Regions from separate parts of the Brevibacillus sp. BD137 genome, predicted to be linked through region 1. Evidence: riboswitches for the same ligand, from Rfam matches in the RefSeq annotation. Region 1 holds a riboswitch; each other region holds the start of a gene.

Region 1 (4,211 bases):
TTCTCTGGTCACGGCCAGACCAGCCACGACGTCGCTATGCCCTCCAATAAACTTTGTTGCACTATGAATGACCACATCTGCGCCAAGTTCCAATGGTCGCTGGTAATACGGGGTAAGGAACGTATTATCGACAATGACGAGCAAGCCGTGCTCCTTCGCGATACGAGAAACCGCTGCAATATCTGTCACCTTTAAGGTAGGATTGGAGGGGGTCTCCAGGTAAACCCCTTTCGTTGCCGGTGTAATAGCCGCACGAACGGCTTCTGTCTCTGTCGCATCCACGAACGTTACAGAGATGCCCATTCTCGACAATACCTTGGTCAAAAACCGAAACGTGCCACCGTATACATCTTCCGCCACTACAACATGATCTCCGGCAGAAAACAGCATGAACACGCTGGAAATGGCAGCCATGCCAGATGAGAACGCGAAACCGCGTGCGCCTCCCTCCAGAGACGCAATGGCTTCTTCCAAAGCCTGCCTAGTCGGATTGCCTGATCTGGCATAATCGAATACACCTGGCTGATCGATATCAGCCTGATGAAACGTAGAAGCTTGATAAATCGGAACCGACGACGCACCTGTGAACGGGTCAATGCAAGTGGAACCGTGGAGGATCTTGGTGGCAAAATTCATCGTACACTCCCCCCTACGACCAAACTAGCATTCAAGGCCTGAAACAAATCGGCTACGACATCATCTGGATGCTCGATGCCAACCGACAGCCGCAACAATCGATCACAAACACCGACATGCTCTCTGACTTCTTGCGGGATATCCGCGTGAGTCTGCGTCGCCGGATACGTACACAATGACTCAACACCACCCAGGCTTTCAGCAAAGGACACGATTTGCAGATTTTGCAAGAACAATCCCACCTGCTCCACATCGCGTACGCGGAACGATACCATCCCACTATGCCCTGTCGCTTGATTCACCTGGATCTCATGTCCCGGATGCTCTGGCAGACCCGGATAAAATACCTCCGCTACTGCCGGATGCTCACGCAGCTTTTCCGCTACAATCAAGGCATTGGATTGATGGCGCTCCATCCGCAATGCCAATGTTTTCATCCCGCGAATGAGAAGCCAGCAATCTTGAGGTCCGAGTACAGCACCGATTGAATTGTGCAAAAACCGGATTTTTTCCGACAACTCTTCTCCTTTTGTTACGATGAGTCCAGCCAACACATCGTTGTGTCCTGCCAAATACTTGGTCGCACTATGTAAGACGATATCTGCACCAAGCTCTAGTGGGCGTTGACAATACGGGGTTAAGAATGTGTTGTCTACAATCGTCAGGAGACTGTGCTGCTTCGCCAATTGTGCTACTGCTCGAATATCGGTAATCTGCATGAGCGGATTGGTTGGTGTCTCGACGAAAATAGCCTTTGTGTCTGGGCGAATCGCATTTTTCAGTGCACCAATGTCACGCAAATCCACGTACGAAAACGTCAGACCGTAACGAGAGAGCACTTGTTCGAACAATCGATAGGTTCCCCCGTACAGATCGAGCGAAACAATCAGATGATCTCCTTGGGAAAACAAACCCATAACGGTATGAACAGCAGCCATCCCTGAGGCGCAAGCGAATCCTGCATCTCCTGATTCCGCTATAGCGATGGTCTCCTCCAAAATGGTGCGAGTAGGATTAGCTGTGCGCGTATAGTCATAGCCAGTGCTCTGGCCCAAGGCAGGATGACGATAAGCCGTTGCATAGTAAACAGGAAAGCTCACCGCCCCTGTTTTTTCGTCTTTGCCTACTCCCGCCTGAATCAACTTTGTTTCCATTTTCATGTCTGTTTCTCTCCCTCCAATAGTGTACGAGGGCATCAAAAAAGCCCTCTTTCCTCTGAAAGAAGGCTTTGTTTACGTCACCGTAAGCAAATCCTTCTCATCTTTCAGAGTTTGATAACTCTGCAGGAATTAGCACCATTATCTCCCTGTTAAAATACAGGTGATTGGTTGCCGGGCATCATCGGGCCAGTCCCTCCGCCGCTCTGGATAAGAAGATTGCTATTCAATTCGATTGACCCTAATACTAATGGATCGGTAGGATTCTTGTCAACAATTTATTTCCACCCGTTAATTTGCATCTTTCAGGGCAGTCATAACTTGATTGTCCAGCTTCGCTGCTGCGTTTTTGTCATACGTCTTTTCATATTGTGGTTCTGCGGAAATACGGGAACCGTAAAACATAATATCACGAACAGCCTCAATTTTGATCTCTACCATGGCCAGCTTGAGCGGAACACCTTCCAGGCGGTCTGTTTTAACGACAGCACGACCATTAATGGCGAAAGACGAGCCGGCACCGATCAAATGCAGGACAACCTGCGGTTCCTTCGCAATATTAGCCAAAATACGTGAGCGATTATCCACGGCAAAACGAATCGTATCGGCGCTGACAGCAAACGTCCAGGACAAGGAACTGAGCGATGGTGCTCCTGACTCATGGTCTACTGTGCCCAAGGTAACAAAACGCTCCTTTTGCAAGAGCTTGAATAAATCTTCGGAAAGAGTTTGGGAAACAGTTTCAGCCATTTCAAAGCCTCCTATCAAACGTTTAGTACGTTCATTTTACCCTTCGCATAGCTGATAGGCAAACGTTTCCTCTTCACCTTGATTCTGGTTGTCTTTTTCCCTAGACTGGTAGGTAACGATACCGAATGATGGAAGGGGATGGACAGCTTGTCGCCTACAGATCGCCTCATGCAGCAAATTGACCAAGTACTTGAAGAGCTTCAGGAAGTTCGAAAGGTAAATGAGCGGATGCACAAAATTGCGATGTTCTTAGAAGATATCCGATTAGCAGATGTGATCCAAAATTACACAGCCCCGCGCAAGCTGCTCTGGATCAATTTCCTCGCAGGTCTTGCCCGGGGTCTGGGATTGACGATTGGTACTGCTATCGTTTTGGCTTTCCTCGGCTCCCTCTTGACGCAATTTCTTTCGATCCCCATTCTGGGGGACTACATCAGACAATTGGTGGAGTACGTCGAGACTTACAAGCAACGGCCTTAATGATAGAGACTAGTCTCTGTCCTCGTCATGATCGTCATCATCGTGATCTTCATTCCATTCCTTACCGTGCTTTTTCCAATAGCCATACGCATTGCCGTTGGGATGCTTATCTTTCTGCTTGCCTTTTTCTTTTTTCTTTTTGTCATCATCATCGTCTTCATCGCCGTCTGTAGGCTTCACAGGCTCGACAATGACCTTTGTGCTGAGTGCAACGTCAGCTTTCTTAATCAGCTTATCGTCTTCATACAATGCGAATTGAATCGATTTGGCACTAAAGGAATGATTCTTGTAAGACAACGTCAAAGAAAACTCGCCTTTGTCATTCGGTTTAATCTCTTTTTTCTTCCCGTCAGGAGCGATCACAACCAGCTCAGCATCGTCCTTTTTGTTCCAGCCGCTTACTGTCCCCTTCACCTGGATGGACTTGGCGGCAGGATTGTTTACAGCAGTCGCCTTGATGACAAATTCGGTCGCTTGATCCTTGTCAGGAGCGTTAACGATTTCTACCTGAACGGATTCGGAATCAACCTTCTTGCCATCCTCGTAAACCTCGATCAAGGCTTTTTGATCTTTTGCTGCTTGTACATCCTTTACTGAAACCGTAAAGCTGCCTACGCCATCCCACAGCTTCTTCACGTTTGCGTCTTTTTTCACGCCATTATAGGTGACAGTTACTTTATCTGCCCCCTGCTTGACAATTCCTTTTACCTTTAATTCCTTTTTCTTCGCATCCAATACAGACATAGTATGGATGATCATTTCCTGATCTTCTTCTGCTTTTGGAACGATCTTTACCTGTTCGCTATCGACCAGCTTGCTGCCCGCATAGGCACTTACGGTTACATACGGCTCATAGGATGCATCCGGAGCTTCAAAGCTGACCGTAAAAGAGTGCTCGTTGGTCGGAACGACTTCAATGATGTCGGAATTCGGCTTTTTCACTACCACCTTGGTGACATCCGAAGTCACAATCCCCTTTATGTACACCTTGTTATTTTCAGTCTTGGCATTTACGCTCACGATTTCTTCAGCATTCTCTGTCAGGCGCACTTCCAGCCAGATGTCGCTGTAGTACTCGTTGTAGATACGCTCCCACTCCGCTTTGTTTTCTTCCATATACGTTTGGAGCTTCGTATTCAAGTTGATTTCATCTACAATGATGTACAAGTGATCCGCTTGATTTTTCAA
Region 2 (4,211 bases), on a different contig from region 1:
AATCCCAATCGATGTGCCCACGATCAACTCTGTAAAAGGAATGATTGCAACCATCAGGATAATAAAAGGCAACGAACGCACAATGTTGATGATCGTATTCAGGGTGTGATAAATGATTTTATTCGGAAAAAGGTGGTTAACCTGTGTGATGACCAACAAAATCCCGAGCGGAATCCCGATCAGTGTCGCAATGAACAACGAAAACCCAACCATGATAACGGTCTCTTGCAGGGATTGCCCGAATACCGGAATCATTTCAATCAAACGCTCCATTAGCTACGCACCTCCTCTGGGGACACAATATCTACGCGGTAGACGGATTCACGCAAGAAGCGAATGCCATCTTGAATGGGCTGGTCTTCACCAGAAATGTGCAAAAGCAAAATGCCAAGGGCTGTTCCCTTAATGGTCGTAATCGAGCCGTACAACAGATTGGTGCTAATCGGAAAGCGTGCGGACAAGGTACCTAGAACAGGATCGAGAGCGGCATCTCCGCGAAAAGCAACGCGAACAATTTTGGAAACGGGTCCGGATTCTTTTATCTTGGACAAAATCTCCTGTGGTACCTGATCGTCAAAAACTGTTTTGATAAAATTACGGGTCGTTTGCTCTTGCGGATTGCTGAACACATCCAGAACAGAGCCTTGCTCGATGACGACGCCGTTTTCCATGATGGCTACTTGGTCGCAGATTTTCTTGATGACCTGCATTTCATGGGTAATCAGCACGATGGTCAGGTTGAACTTTCGATTGATGTCGAGCAACAGCTCCAGAATGGATTCGGTTGTTTGCGGGTCGAGAGCGGAAGTCGCTTCGTCACAGAGCAGGATTTCCGGATCGGTGGCAAGTGCACGAGCGATGCCCACCCGTTGCTTTTGTCCACCGGATAGCTGAGAAGGATAAGCGTTTGCTTTATCAGACAAGCCAACCAATCCGAGAAGGTCTTCTACCTTGCGCTTTATGACATCTTTGGGGACGTGATTCATCCGCAAGATTTCCGCCACATTGTCAAAGACATTATAGGAAGAGAGCAGGTTGAAGTGTTGAAAAATAATCCCGATCTTTTTGCGAGCTTGCCGCAGCTCTTTTTCCTTGAGGGTCAGCATGTTCTGGCCATTGACGATCACAGAACCGCTGGTCGGCTTCTCCAACAGGTTGATGGTACGGAGCAGGGTACTTTTCCCCGCTCCGCTAAAGCCGATCACCCCGTAGATTTGCCCTTTTTCCACCTGCAGGGATACGCCCTTCAATGCTTCTACCTGCTTGTTTCCTACTTGATACGACTTATGAATATCGGTTAGCTGTATCATAACGAGTTCTCCTTGTTGTTCTTGATGTTCCTGGCGTCGATCTTACCAGGACGGCAGTACAGCTCCTTCAAAGCGTTCGTCGATGAATTTTTTCACTTCTTCCGAGCGGTAGATGTCCACCAGCTTTTTGACGGCTGGGTTGTCTTTGTTGGTTTCGTTGGCTGCCAAGATGTTTACGTACGGAGAGTCAGCCGTCTCAGCGAAGATCGCGTCTTTTTTCGGGGAGTAGCCAGCTTCCATCGCGAAGTTTGTGTTAATCGAAGCAACCTCTACGTTGCTCAGCGAGCGTGCCAGGAAAGCAGCCTCCAGCTCTTTGAATTGCAAATTTTTCGGATTTTCCACGATGTCCAGTGGTGTTGCGTTGTCGCCCACGCCATCCTTGAGCTTAATCAAGCCAGCTGCTTGATAGAGCAGCAAGGCGCGTGCTCGGTTGGTCGGGTCATTTTGAATGCCGACAACGCCGCCTGCCGGGATGTCCTCGACTTTTTTATGCTTGGTGGAGTACAGGCCCATCGGGTACGTCACGGTTTTTCCGACCTCGACGATCTTTGTTTTGTGATCTTGATTGAACTTCGCCAAGAACGGGATGGTTTGGAAGCTGTTTACATCGAGATTTCCTTTATCGAGAGCTTGGTTCGGCTGTACGTAATCGTTGAAAACGACGACTTCGACGTCGAGTCCTTTGCCTTTGGCGACTTCTTTTACTTTGTTAAGAATCTCTTCGTGTGGGCCGCCAGTGACACCCACTTTGAGTGAGGTTTGTTCAGCAGCAGTGCCGCCGTTAGCAGGCGCAGCTTCTTGTTTGCCCCCGCAAGCCGTTACGAGCGATGTAGCGAGCAGTAGTGTAGTGAGCAGTAGACCAGTTTTTTTCATGAAAATACCCCTTTTCTCTGGATGTAAGATGGAAAAGAAAAAAGCCTCTTCCGACAGAAGAGGCGAAAACTGCAAGTATGTAACCACACTGCAACAATACCTCTCTTATCTGTCGGAATAAATTCCGCTGGATTTGGCACCGTATCGTTTGCGATAGGTTGCCGAGGTGTCATAGGGCCAGTCCCTCAACCTCTCTTCATAAGAGAATGTGCTATGAAATTATCATTCCAAACATTGTTGTTAATTCTTATTTGGATAGTTGGATTATAACGACTGATTTTTTCGGTGTCAACAGTTTTTGCAAACGAATGACTTGGTGGAAAAATGTGAAATTGATCTAAATACGAATATTCTATTGAAGAATGAAAAAATCATATGTATAATGAGAGCGAATGAACCCGATGCCAGCTATCGCAGGTGATGACATGACTCTCGTGGACTCCAATGAAACTAGAAAAAAGCTGTCTGCCATCTATAATGAGATAGCAAAAGAGTTGTTCGGATTTGGAACGACTTTGCTCCGAGTCACGATTGAAAATCAGATGATTACGTTCCAAGCTAAGCATCGCCGCTCTCCGCGCTCACAAGCGTTGGAAGGAGAAGCACCGGCCCTCAAGCTCGAAGTCGATTTTCGCATGTCCCTTCTTTATAAGAAGAGACTGAGAGAACGACTGGAAGAAGAGATGGGGTTGCCGTTGGAAGCCGTGCTGAGGGACTATGATGCGCCTACGCAGTGGGCGATCACGAATGTTATTTTAGCTGAATCAGAACTGAATACCTGACGCAATCGTTCGGATTTTCTCTTTTGATCTATCTTAAGGGGAGACCGTAGACTTTGCGTAAAAACGGGTGTCACTTCTCTTTGTTTACGAAGAAAAGTGCTCTTGTTTAGAATGATACGTTCTAATCAAGGGTACTTTTCTTTTTATTGTATCACCATATTTTGTCATCAAATGAACCCAACTGGAGGAGAATTACGATGAAGAAATTACTTGCTGGAATCCTGTCTTTTTCTATGATGTCACTGGCTCTCGCTGGCTGTGGCAGCAATGATCAACCACAAGCGGGAGGAGCTGGCGGCGAAGCCAAGGGCGAGCCACAAAAGCTGGTTATCTCCACATGGGGCTTCTCCGAAGACTTTTTCCGCAAAGAAGTATATGAGCCGTTTGAAAAAGAACATAACGTGAAAATCGTGCTGGAAATCGGGAACAACGCAGAGCGTCTGAACAAGGTCCGCCAAGGAAGCTCCGATGTAGACTTGATCTACCTCTCTGACTACTATGCACAGCAAGGGATTGAGAGTGGCGCATTTGAAAAAATCGACCGCAGCCGCATCCCGAACCTGGATCAAATCTACGACATTGCCAAAGCACCACTGGGCGAGGAGTACGGTCCAGCTTACACGGTTGGTCAATTCGGGATTGCCTACAATCCAAAGATCGTAAAAACCGAGATCAAGGATTGGAAAGATCTGTGGAACCCAGAGCTGACAGGCAAGCTGACACTGCCAAGCATTACGTCCACAACTGGCCCGATGGTTCTCGACAGTGCTTCTGCGATCGCGGGCAGCAAGGAATTTAACGAGGATCAAGCCTTCGCGAAAATGAAAGAAGTCAACAAAAGTGTCGTGAAGTTCTACGATAAGACCTCCGAATACGTGAACATGTTTGGACAAGAAGAAATCGGCGTAGGACCGATCATGGAAATGTACTTCAAAGACATCAAAGCTGCTGTTCCAGAGGCTGTTTTCATACAACCTGCAAGCGGCGGATATGCGGTTATGAATACGGTTAACATCGTAAAAGGCTCGAAAAACAAAGCACTCGCAGAAGACTTCATCAACTATCAGCTGAGCAAGGAAGTTCAAGAGAAAACAGCAAAAGCGAAAATCGATTCCCCTGTAAACAAGACCGTTCAACTGACAGAAGAAGAAGCAAAAGGTGTAACGTACGGGGAAGAAACCGTAAGCAAGCTGAAAATGCTGGACATGAAATTCGTAAACGAGCACTCCAAAGCATGGATTGACCG
Region 3 (4,211 bases), on a different contig from region 1:
ACTGCCGCCTTCAACTCGGCAATCGACGCACCGCTTGCTTTTTCAACACGAGCCTTAATGCGATCCAATGCCCAGAACAGATTCACTGCTGTCGGACGGGACGAGCCCAGGTAGTCTGCCTGCTGGTTCAATTCCTGCCAAAAATCGTCGTAGTTACTCGCTTCACTGCCACGAATGCCCAGGTAGAGCCCGTAAGCTGCCGCCATGCCAATGGCTGGTGCGCCACGTACTTCCAAGCGTCGGATGGAACCCCATACTTGCTCGGAGGTGGTCAAGTTCAAATAGATCGTTTCTACTGGCAGACGCGTCTGGTCAAGCAAGACCAATGCGTCATTCTCCCACTTTACAGGTGCCAATTGAGTGCTGGTTGTCATACTGCTGTAGCCTCCTGGTAGTAGCGTTCAGTTATTGTGCGTACGATGTCCGTGATATCTGTCGATTCCTCGATGCCGCCGCGACCGAGAATCAGCGCTTCTCCAATCGTGAGTGCCAGACGCTCTGCTTCTGCGCGAGTCTGGTCGTCTTCGATGGCATTCAGGTCCGCTACGCCTGCCAAGCCAATGACACGACGCAAGATTTTGCATCCGGCATAGCCTGCTGTATCCTGAATCAGGCGCTTCACGTAGCTTTGCCACAGTCCTTCGACATGGGCGCTGCGCTCTTTGGCGTGCTTGTGCCAGAGTTGAACGAATTGCGAAACGAATTCATTCCAGACATCCTCGACTGTTTCCAGTAAGTATTCGCGGTACGCTTCCCGTTCTCCTTGATCTTTTTGCAGACCGTGCTGTCCTGCGTAGTTGAGCAGCAGATTGGCTATAATCGCCCCAATGTCAAAGCCGATTGGGCCGTAGTAAGCGAACTCTGGATCGATTGCTTTTAGGCTGTTTTCCGTGATGAAAATACTTCCGGTATGCAAGTCACCATGCAGCAGTGCCTCCGAGCGCGTAAGGAAATCGTATTTCAGCTTGGCGATTTCCAGCTTCAGCGGCCTGTTGTTCCAGATCGCCTCGACTTCGCGGCGGATCAACGGGTTGAAGTCGTTAGTAGGCGCATTTTCATACGGATCGGTAAAGACGAGATCTTCTGTGATTTTGCATAATTCTGGATTTATGAATGTTCCGACTAGCGTTTTTTTATCGTATGGATGTGCGCCCAGATCGGATGTGAAGAACAACGTTTGCGCGAGAAAACGGCCAATTTGTTTCGCGAATAGCGGATACCGCTTTCCTTCGATCAACCCTTTACGCATGATGATGTGGTCCCCGACGTTTTCCATGACGGTCAACGCAAGTTCCCCATCGAAATGATACACCTGTGGCACCAAGTCCGGAACGTATTTGTGCTGAATCCGGAGTGCCTCGCTCTCGATGCGAGCCCGATCAATCGTAAGCGGCCAAGATTCCCCCACAACGCGGGCAAAAGGCAGTGCTTGCTTAACAATGACGCTCTTACCCGTTGCTGGCTCTTGAATGTCAAAAACCAGATTGAGGTTGCCATCCCCGATTTCTCGGCTGGTCAGCTCTGCTCCTTCGCTAAAAAGACTCGGTATTCCCTTTACGTACTCTACTGCTTCCTGTTCAGTCAATGCGCGATATGCCATGATTCCAAAACTCCCCTCTACGTATTTTTCCTCTATCTCTACTTGTTTTGTTTGTGTCCCAAGAGTATTAGAAAACTGGGCTTCGCCAAGCTTTTTGGTGAAGCCTTCGTTGCACGAAAAAAGACCTCTTTTCCCGAAGAAAAGAGGTCGCTGTCGTCACGTGTAAGAACCGTGTTGATGTCCCCCTTATCTTCCAGACCACTTTTGTTTCTGCAGGAATTAGCACCGTGCATGTCGCCTGTTAATCAGTCGCTTTCTCGCGTCTGAATGGCGTCATGTCGGTTGCCGGGTATCATCGGGCCAGTCCCTCCACCTTCTCTGGATAAGGTATCCAAAACGTATTCGGTTTTTGATTTAGTTTGAATCATACAACCAACGCTTCCACGATGTCAACACCCTTTTGTGCAAAAATTCGCACCTTGCTATCAATAGCTGTATGGTGTTCCGGATGCCGCAGGTCGCTCCCAATTCCACCAGTCTACCTTCCCTAAAAACGCTGCTGTTATCGACTTTTCTGCCTTGAGCTTCAGCAGTTCTTTCGTAGGTCCGGTGAGTCCTCCAGACCACTTTCCCAAGCCCTTCACACCCTTTCACCCCTTGCCACGAAGGAATTGTAAAAAAGTTTCATCTTCGTCTCATTTTTCTAATAATCTCCTGCACATTCTCTGCAAAAACAAGGATTGACTCCTGACAATGAACGTCATATCATGGGGGAAACGAATAACTCTTATCGCGAGCTGGCTGAGGGACTGGCCCTATGATGCCCGGCAACCGGCGCTATACCATGAATCGTACGCTCATCATGCGTACCTTGGATAGCGAAACGGTGCTAATTCCAACGGATAAGAGTCGAGATCGAGCAATTTGGGCTCGTTTCGGCTACTGACCCGAGAGATGAGAGGAGACGAGACGCTTTCATAGTCGACAACCGCCTCCCCGCTCAATGGGGAGGCTTTTTTTATTAATTCAAGGAGGATTTGACGTACCATGAGTGAACAACGTATCCTCGTCACCTATCTCACACAAGCAAAAGACTTGAACAAAAAAGCGCAAGCCATTGCTGTCGGCATGACAGTCGGTTCCTGGACGGACCTGCCGCTTGCCAAGCAAGCTGAACTAGCGCCATATCTCGGTGAAGCTGTGAGCGCGACACCGATTACGACACTGGAAAACGGAGAAACACGCGGTCTGATTACCGTTAGCTATCCGACTCGCAATTTTACAGCGGACATTCCATCCTTGTTAACCGGAATATTCGGCAAACTATCGATGGATGGCAAAATCAAGCTCATCGACATCGTTTTCCCTGAATCATTCCTACAGGCTTTTCCTGGACCGAAGTTCGGCATTGATGGTCTGCGCGAACGTTTAGGGGCACATAACCGTCCGCTCTTGATGAGCATTTTCAAATCGTGCCTAGGTCTTCCTTTCGACGATCTGAAGACGCAATTCCGAGCACAAGCCTTGGGCGGAGTCGATCTCGTGAAAGATGACGAAATCTTCTTTGCAGATGACCGTGCTCCTTTTATCGAACGGATCAAAGCGTTCAAGCAGATCGCACAGGAGACCGAAGCTGAAACTGGCAAGCCCGTCCTCTATGCAGCCAACCTGACTGGACCTGTGCATGAGCTGAACGAAAAAGCGAAGCGTGCGGTAGAGGCGGGTGCTGACTGCCTCTTGTTCAACGTGCTGGCCTTTGGCTTCGATGCCCTGCACCGTTTGGCAGCCGATCCTGACCTACACGTACCAATCATGGCGCATCCAGCATTGGCAGGCGCCTACTATCCATCACCTGATTACGGCATCGCCACCCCGCTTCTACTCGGTACGTTGATGCGTGTAGCTGGGGCAGATTTGGTGCTCTTCCCATCCCCATATGGCAATGTCGCTCTGGACAAAACAGAAGCGTTGCAGCTCGCGAAGCATTTGACAGATCCATTGAATGGTGTACGCCGTTCCTTCCCGGTTCCGTCTGCCGGCATTCATCCGGGGCTGGTTCCACAGCTTTATCAAGACTTCGGACTCGATCAAATCGTCAATGCAGGAGGCGGAATCCACGGTCATCCCGGTGGAGCAACCGCAGGAGCGAAAGCATTCGTTGCTGCGATTGATGCAGTCACCGCAGGCCGAACATTGGAAGAAGCCTCCTCGGAATCACAAGAACTGGCGGTCGCCCTGGAAAAGTGGGGTGGCGCGCGATGAGTAAGAAGCTCGTCCTGTTCTGCGATTTCGACGGAACGATTACCGAAAAAGACAACATTGTAGCGATTGTCCGCAAGTTCGCTCCCCCTGAGTGGGAAGCCTTGACGGAGCAAATCCTTTCGCAAAAAATAAGCGTTCAGGAAGGGGTTGGCAAGCTGTTTCAGCTCTTGCCCTCCTCCTTGCGCCAGGACATTATTGATTTTATTGTCCATGAAGCGACCATTCGCCCGGGATTTGCTGAATTTGTGAGCTATTGCCGCGAAGAAGGCATCGAGCTGTTGATCACGAGTGGCGGCATCGACTTTTTCCTGGAGCCTATCCTGGCACCCTTCGATCTTACCGATGTACCGATCTACTGCAATGGCAGTGATTTCAGCGGAGAGCGCATCACCATTACGTGGCCAAACGC
Region 4 (4,211 bases), on a different contig from region 1:
ACATGATGGTACGTCAAAACAACAACCTGATTGTTATACCACTTTTTCGTTTGAACCACTGCTTCTTCTGTTGGTGTGACGTTTGGCTCAGCATTTTTTGTCTCACTTATGCTTATAGACGTATCCACTTGGGGAAAAGGTTGCACTTCTTGTTTATTCTTTTTTTCCAGAAAAGATTCGCCTAAGAACCCAATAGCCACTATAAAAAACAAAAAAGTAAGAAACACGATCAGGAAGAGCCTTCTGTTCGGCAAAAAAACCCCTCCTCTACTTCCTCACTAGGAGATTCGACACAGTCATACAAATTCCTGTGCAACAATTGACCCAATAATTGGATGACTCTGCTCCTAAAAGAAAAAGAGCCCAGTAGCAACACCAGGCTCTTTTTATGTCTTTCGAATATTAGAGTTGAGCAGCCTCTTGCTTCAGAACTTCTGCTTTGTCTGTTTGCTCCCAAGGAACATTCAGGTCATTGCGTCCGAAGTGGCCATATGCAGCTGTTTGTTTGTAGATAGGGCGACGCAGGTCGAGCTGCTTGATGATACCAGCAGGACGCAGGTCGAAGTGTTTGCGAACCAATTTCACCAGAGCTTCTTCGGAAATGGTACCTGTGCCGAATGTATCTACTGCGATGGAAACTGGTTGTGCTACACCAATTGCGTAAGCAACTTGTACTTCGCATTTGTCTGCGAGGCCAGCAGCCACGATGTTTTTCGCTACATAACGAGCCGCGTAAGCACCGGAACGGTCAACTTTCGTCGGATCTTTACCGGAGAACGCACCACCGCCATGACGAGCATAACCGCCGTAAGTATCTACGATGATTTTGCGGCCAGTCAAGCCAGCATCCCCTTGTGGTCCACCAATTACGAAACGGCCAGTTGGGTTGATGAAGTATTTGGTTTCAGCGTCCAACAGTTCAGCTGGAACAACTGGTTTGATTACGTGTTCAACCAGATCTTGCTTGATTTGCTCCAAAGTTGTTTCAGGAGCATGTTGGGTAGAAATAACGATTGTATCGATACGAACTGGTTTGTCGCCATCGTACTCAACGGTTACTTGTGTTTTTCCGTCAGGACGGAGGTAAGCAAGTGTTCCGTTTTTACGTACTTCAGTCAGACGACGAGCCAATTGGTGAGACATGCTGATTGGAAGTGGCATCAGTTCAGGTGTTTCATTGCAAGCAAAACCAAACATCAAACCTTGGTCACCAGCACCAATTGCTTCGATCTCAGCATCAGTCATTTTGCCTTCGCGTGCTTCCAATGCTTGGTCTACACCAAGTGCAATGTCAGCGGACTGCTCGCCAATTGCAGTAATAACACCGCAAGTGTCAGCGTCAAAACCGAATTTCGCACGGTCATAGCCGATTTCACGAATGGTTTCACGAACGAGCTTTTGGATATCCACATAAGTGTTTGTAGTGATTTCACCTGCTACGAGAACCAAACCAGTAGTTACGGAAGTTTCGCAAGCTACGCGAGCGTTTGGATCTTTGGAGAGGATCGCATCCAAGATGGAGTCGGAAATTTGGTCACAAATTTTATCCGGATGTCCTTCAGTTACAGATTCGGATGTAAACAGACGACGACCTTTTTGCAAAGCCATGAGAAAATACCTCCTTTGACCTCATACAAATAGTGTGGTAGCCGAGTTAGGATTTTATCTACGTAAACGCAAATAAAAAACCTTTTCCAATTTTTAGGAGGAAAAGGTTTGAGCGTTTTTTGCTTCCTTCATCCTCTTATCGGCCAGAACAGATGTCCGTTCTGCTGGTTAGCACCGCTCTAGCTCGGTTGCCGGGCTTCATAGGGCCAGTCCCTCCGCCTGCTCTGGATAAGAGTATCCATTACGGATAATAGAATAATTGTTTTTTTCAGAGATGTCAATAGGAAAAATTTTACTTATAATTGATAGGCTTTTGAAAGTACCACCACTACCTCGGCGCGAGTTGCTCTTCCATTCGGTTTAAAGGAAGAACCGTACCCATTAACCCAATTTCTCGATGTCAAAGCCTCGATGGCAGGAGAAGCCCAGTGACTCGTTGGCACATCCCGATAATTCGAGGTACCGTGATTATACATCAACACATTACGTGCCCGGGCGATCATTACCGCCATCTCTGCACGCGATATCGGCTGATCCGGCTTCATTTCATTCTTCGGGTACCCTTTCAAAATTCCCAATTGATAAGCTACACCTAAGTTGTGATACGCCCAGTGCCGCTTTGGCATATCCCGGAAGGTCGCTTTTCCTGTGTAGGTAGTCGCTACCTTAGAACCGGTCGCACGCATCGATTTAAGCAGCATCGTCGCAAACTCTGCACGGGTCACTGCCTGATTCGGCTTGAATGACGCATCATTAAACCCATTTACAATATCGCGAGAGCTAAGTCTGACGATCTCCGAGCGCGCCCAGTGGTCCGAAATATCGCGATAACCCGCTATCAATTTCTGCTGCGTCACCGTGAGTCGGTACGATTCATATTTGAACGAAGTACCACTATTAAGGCGTACATAATATTTTCCTGGCTGCAAACGCAAACCGATAATATCGTTTCCTCGCTTAGACAGCTCCGCTACCTCATTCGTCGAAGCAAGCGCATAGTTCATATTTCGGTCGCTATAGAGCGCGAAACGAAAGCCGCTATCGACAGGAATGTACGGCGCTCGGAACGTGACATACGATTCACTATTCACAGTAAATTGGAACCAGTCGGAATCGGTAGCTGTCGGTATCGTGCCTGACATCACTGTCCCACCGCTTAACGGAGACGCTGTTTGATAGGTGTCATTCGGCTCATTAAAATCTTTTTTTACTGGCGTGTATCCCAGATCCAGCTGATATTCGCCATTCACCGCATTGCGATTGTACTCACTCACACGGATGTAATACTTCCCTGGTGACACTTCTTTTTGGACGCGCTCTGTCGGATTGTCTTTTGTTCCATTATCGTAGGTAGGGTCCCAGACAACCATCTTTTTACCGAGCTCTTGTTTACCAATACTCAGCAATAAATCGACACGCTTGTTATCAGGACTAACAGCGACATCCAAATGCCCGTATTCACGAACATAGTAGGAGAACCAATCCTGATCCCCTTCATCGTGAAAATTGCCTGTTACACTGATTTCGTTGCCTACGAGTGGCCTTGCCGTCTCTTGCGTATCATTCGGTTCGTTACGGTCCGGATTGATGGTAAACTTACTCGTCAGCACGTAGGTAAAAGCGTTGTTGACCCCTCCGTTACGCATTAACCGGATATTCATTTTCCCCGCTTTGACCGGGACAGTTATCGTATCCCCATTTCCGAAGTACTGTGTAATCGGCGCACGATTCTCTGGGTAAAAGGTAGCTGCCATCGCGGAAGAAATACCGGATGTCACTGACGCTGTAAAGCTGACCTTCCCATCGTAAGGGATGTCCATCTTCAGCCAGTCTATCGTATCTTTTGGTCCCAAATTTCCACGTATCTGAGACTCGATCGGGAACGCTTTTGCTGAGTACGTCTGATTATTCGGCTCTAAAAAGTCATAGGATAAGGACGTTCGAACTGCCTTGTCGACATTTAGCAACCCGTAGCCCGTTTTCCGGTCCCACCCCTTTTCCCCTAAATCCGTAGCCGTTTGATAAAGCAATTGTCTTACATCAAATGGACTTAGTTTGGGATGACGAGCTAGTATGAGAGCCGCTGCACCCGCTACTTGTGGTGCGGCTGCTGAAGTACCGCTAAAGGAACCGTATTTCCCCCCTAGCTTGGTCGTATAAACATTGAAACCGGGCGCTACCAGGTTAAGCTCAGGTCCCGTATTGCTTTGATACAGCACTTCATTGTTACTCCTTACAGCCCCTACCGCTACCACCGTGGGATAAGCTGCCGGATAAGCCACTCGGCTACTCTCATTGCCACTCGCTGCAATCAGAACGGCTCCGCTTCTTTCCGCTCGTTGCACAGCATTCGCCAGTTCTTTGGAGTAGGACATGCTGCTGAGAGACATCAGAATGACTTTGGCACCACGATCCAAGGCAGTATTGATACCCTTAGCAAGAGTCTGGACCGTAGTATCACCATTTTTGGCCAAAACTTTAATCGGCAAAATCTTGGCATTCCACAAGACACCAGATACACCAATGCTATTATTCCCGCTAGCAGCCAGTACACCAGTTACTTCTGTTCCATGTCCGTTATCGTCCTGGGCCGATCCCCCGGG

The links. Region 1 has a riboswitch for S-adenosylmethionine ahead of ODZ53_RS02645 (aminotransferase class I/II-fold pyridoxal phosphate-dependent enzyme). Riboswitches for the same ligand answer to the same signal wherever they lie in the genome.
Region 2: another riboswitch for S-adenosylmethionine. It lies ahead of ODZ53_RS08565 (MetQ/NlpA family ABC transporter substrate-binding protein); the one in region 1 lies ahead of ODZ53_RS02645 (aminotransferase class I/II-fold pyridoxal phosphate-dependent enzyme).
Region 3: another riboswitch for S-adenosylmethionine. It lies ahead of ODZ53_RS28440 (2,3-diketo-5-methylthiopentyl-1-phosphate enolase); the one in region 1 lies ahead of ODZ53_RS02645 (aminotransferase class I/II-fold pyridoxal phosphate-dependent enzyme).
Region 4: another riboswitch for S-adenosylmethionine. It lies ahead of metK (methionine adenosyltransferase); the one in region 1 lies ahead of ODZ53_RS02645 (aminotransferase class I/II-fold pyridoxal phosphate-dependent enzyme).

The regions. Positions count from the first base shown of each region.
Region 1 covers NZ_JAOTNO010000001.1:493,782-497,992, forward strand. The annotation lists gene ODZ53_RS02640 (trans-sulfuration enzyme family protein) at 1-636, opposite strand, end outside; gene ODZ53_RS02645 (aminotransferase class I/II-fold pyridoxal phosphate-dependent enzyme) at 633-1,796, opposite strand; SAM riboswitch class I at 1,891-2,010, opposite strand; gene ODZ53_RS02650 (pyridoxamine 5'-phosphate oxidase family protein) at 2,085-2,543, opposite strand; gene ODZ53_RS02655 (DUF5665 domain-containing protein) at 2,682-3,023, shown strand; gene ODZ53_RS02660 (hypothetical protein) at 3,033-4,211, opposite strand, start outside.
Region 2 covers NZ_JAOTNO010000003.1:409,345-413,555, reverse strand. The annotation lists gene ODZ53_RS08575 (methionine ABC transporter permease) at 1-273, opposite strand, end outside; gene ODZ53_RS08570 (methionine ABC transporter ATP-binding protein) at 273-1,310, opposite strand; gene ODZ53_RS08565 (MetQ/NlpA family ABC transporter substrate-binding protein) at 1,353-2,183, opposite strand; SAM riboswitch class I at 2,286-2,388, opposite strand; gene ODZ53_RS08560 (hypothetical protein) at 2,609-2,965, shown strand; gene ODZ53_RS08555 (ABC transporter substrate-binding protein) at 3,163-4,211, shown strand, end outside.
Region 3 covers NZ_JAOTNO010000023.1:44,952-49,162, forward strand. The annotation lists gene mtnA (S-methyl-5-thioribose-1-phosphate isomerase) at 1-374, opposite strand, end outside; gene mtnK (S-methyl-5-thioribose kinase) at 371-1,600, opposite strand; SAM riboswitch class I at 1,784-1,929, opposite strand; gene ODZ53_RS28435 (hypothetical protein) at 2,026-2,184, opposite strand; SAM riboswitch class I at 2,325-2,501, shown strand; gene ODZ53_RS28440 (2,3-diketo-5-methylthiopentyl-1-phosphate enolase) at 2,588-3,802, shown strand; gene ODZ53_RS28445 (2-hydroxy-3-keto-5-methylthiopentenyl-1-phosphate phosphatase) at 3,799-4,211, shown strand, end outside.
Region 4 covers NZ_JAOTNO010000003.1:72,296-76,506, forward strand. The annotation lists gene ODZ53_RS07060 (polysaccharide deacetylase family protein) at 1-254, opposite strand, end outside; gene metK (methionine adenosyltransferase) at 403-1,608, opposite strand; SAM riboswitch class I at 1,742-1,843, opposite strand; gene ODZ53_RS07070 (S8 family peptidase) at 1,905-4,211, opposite strand, start outside.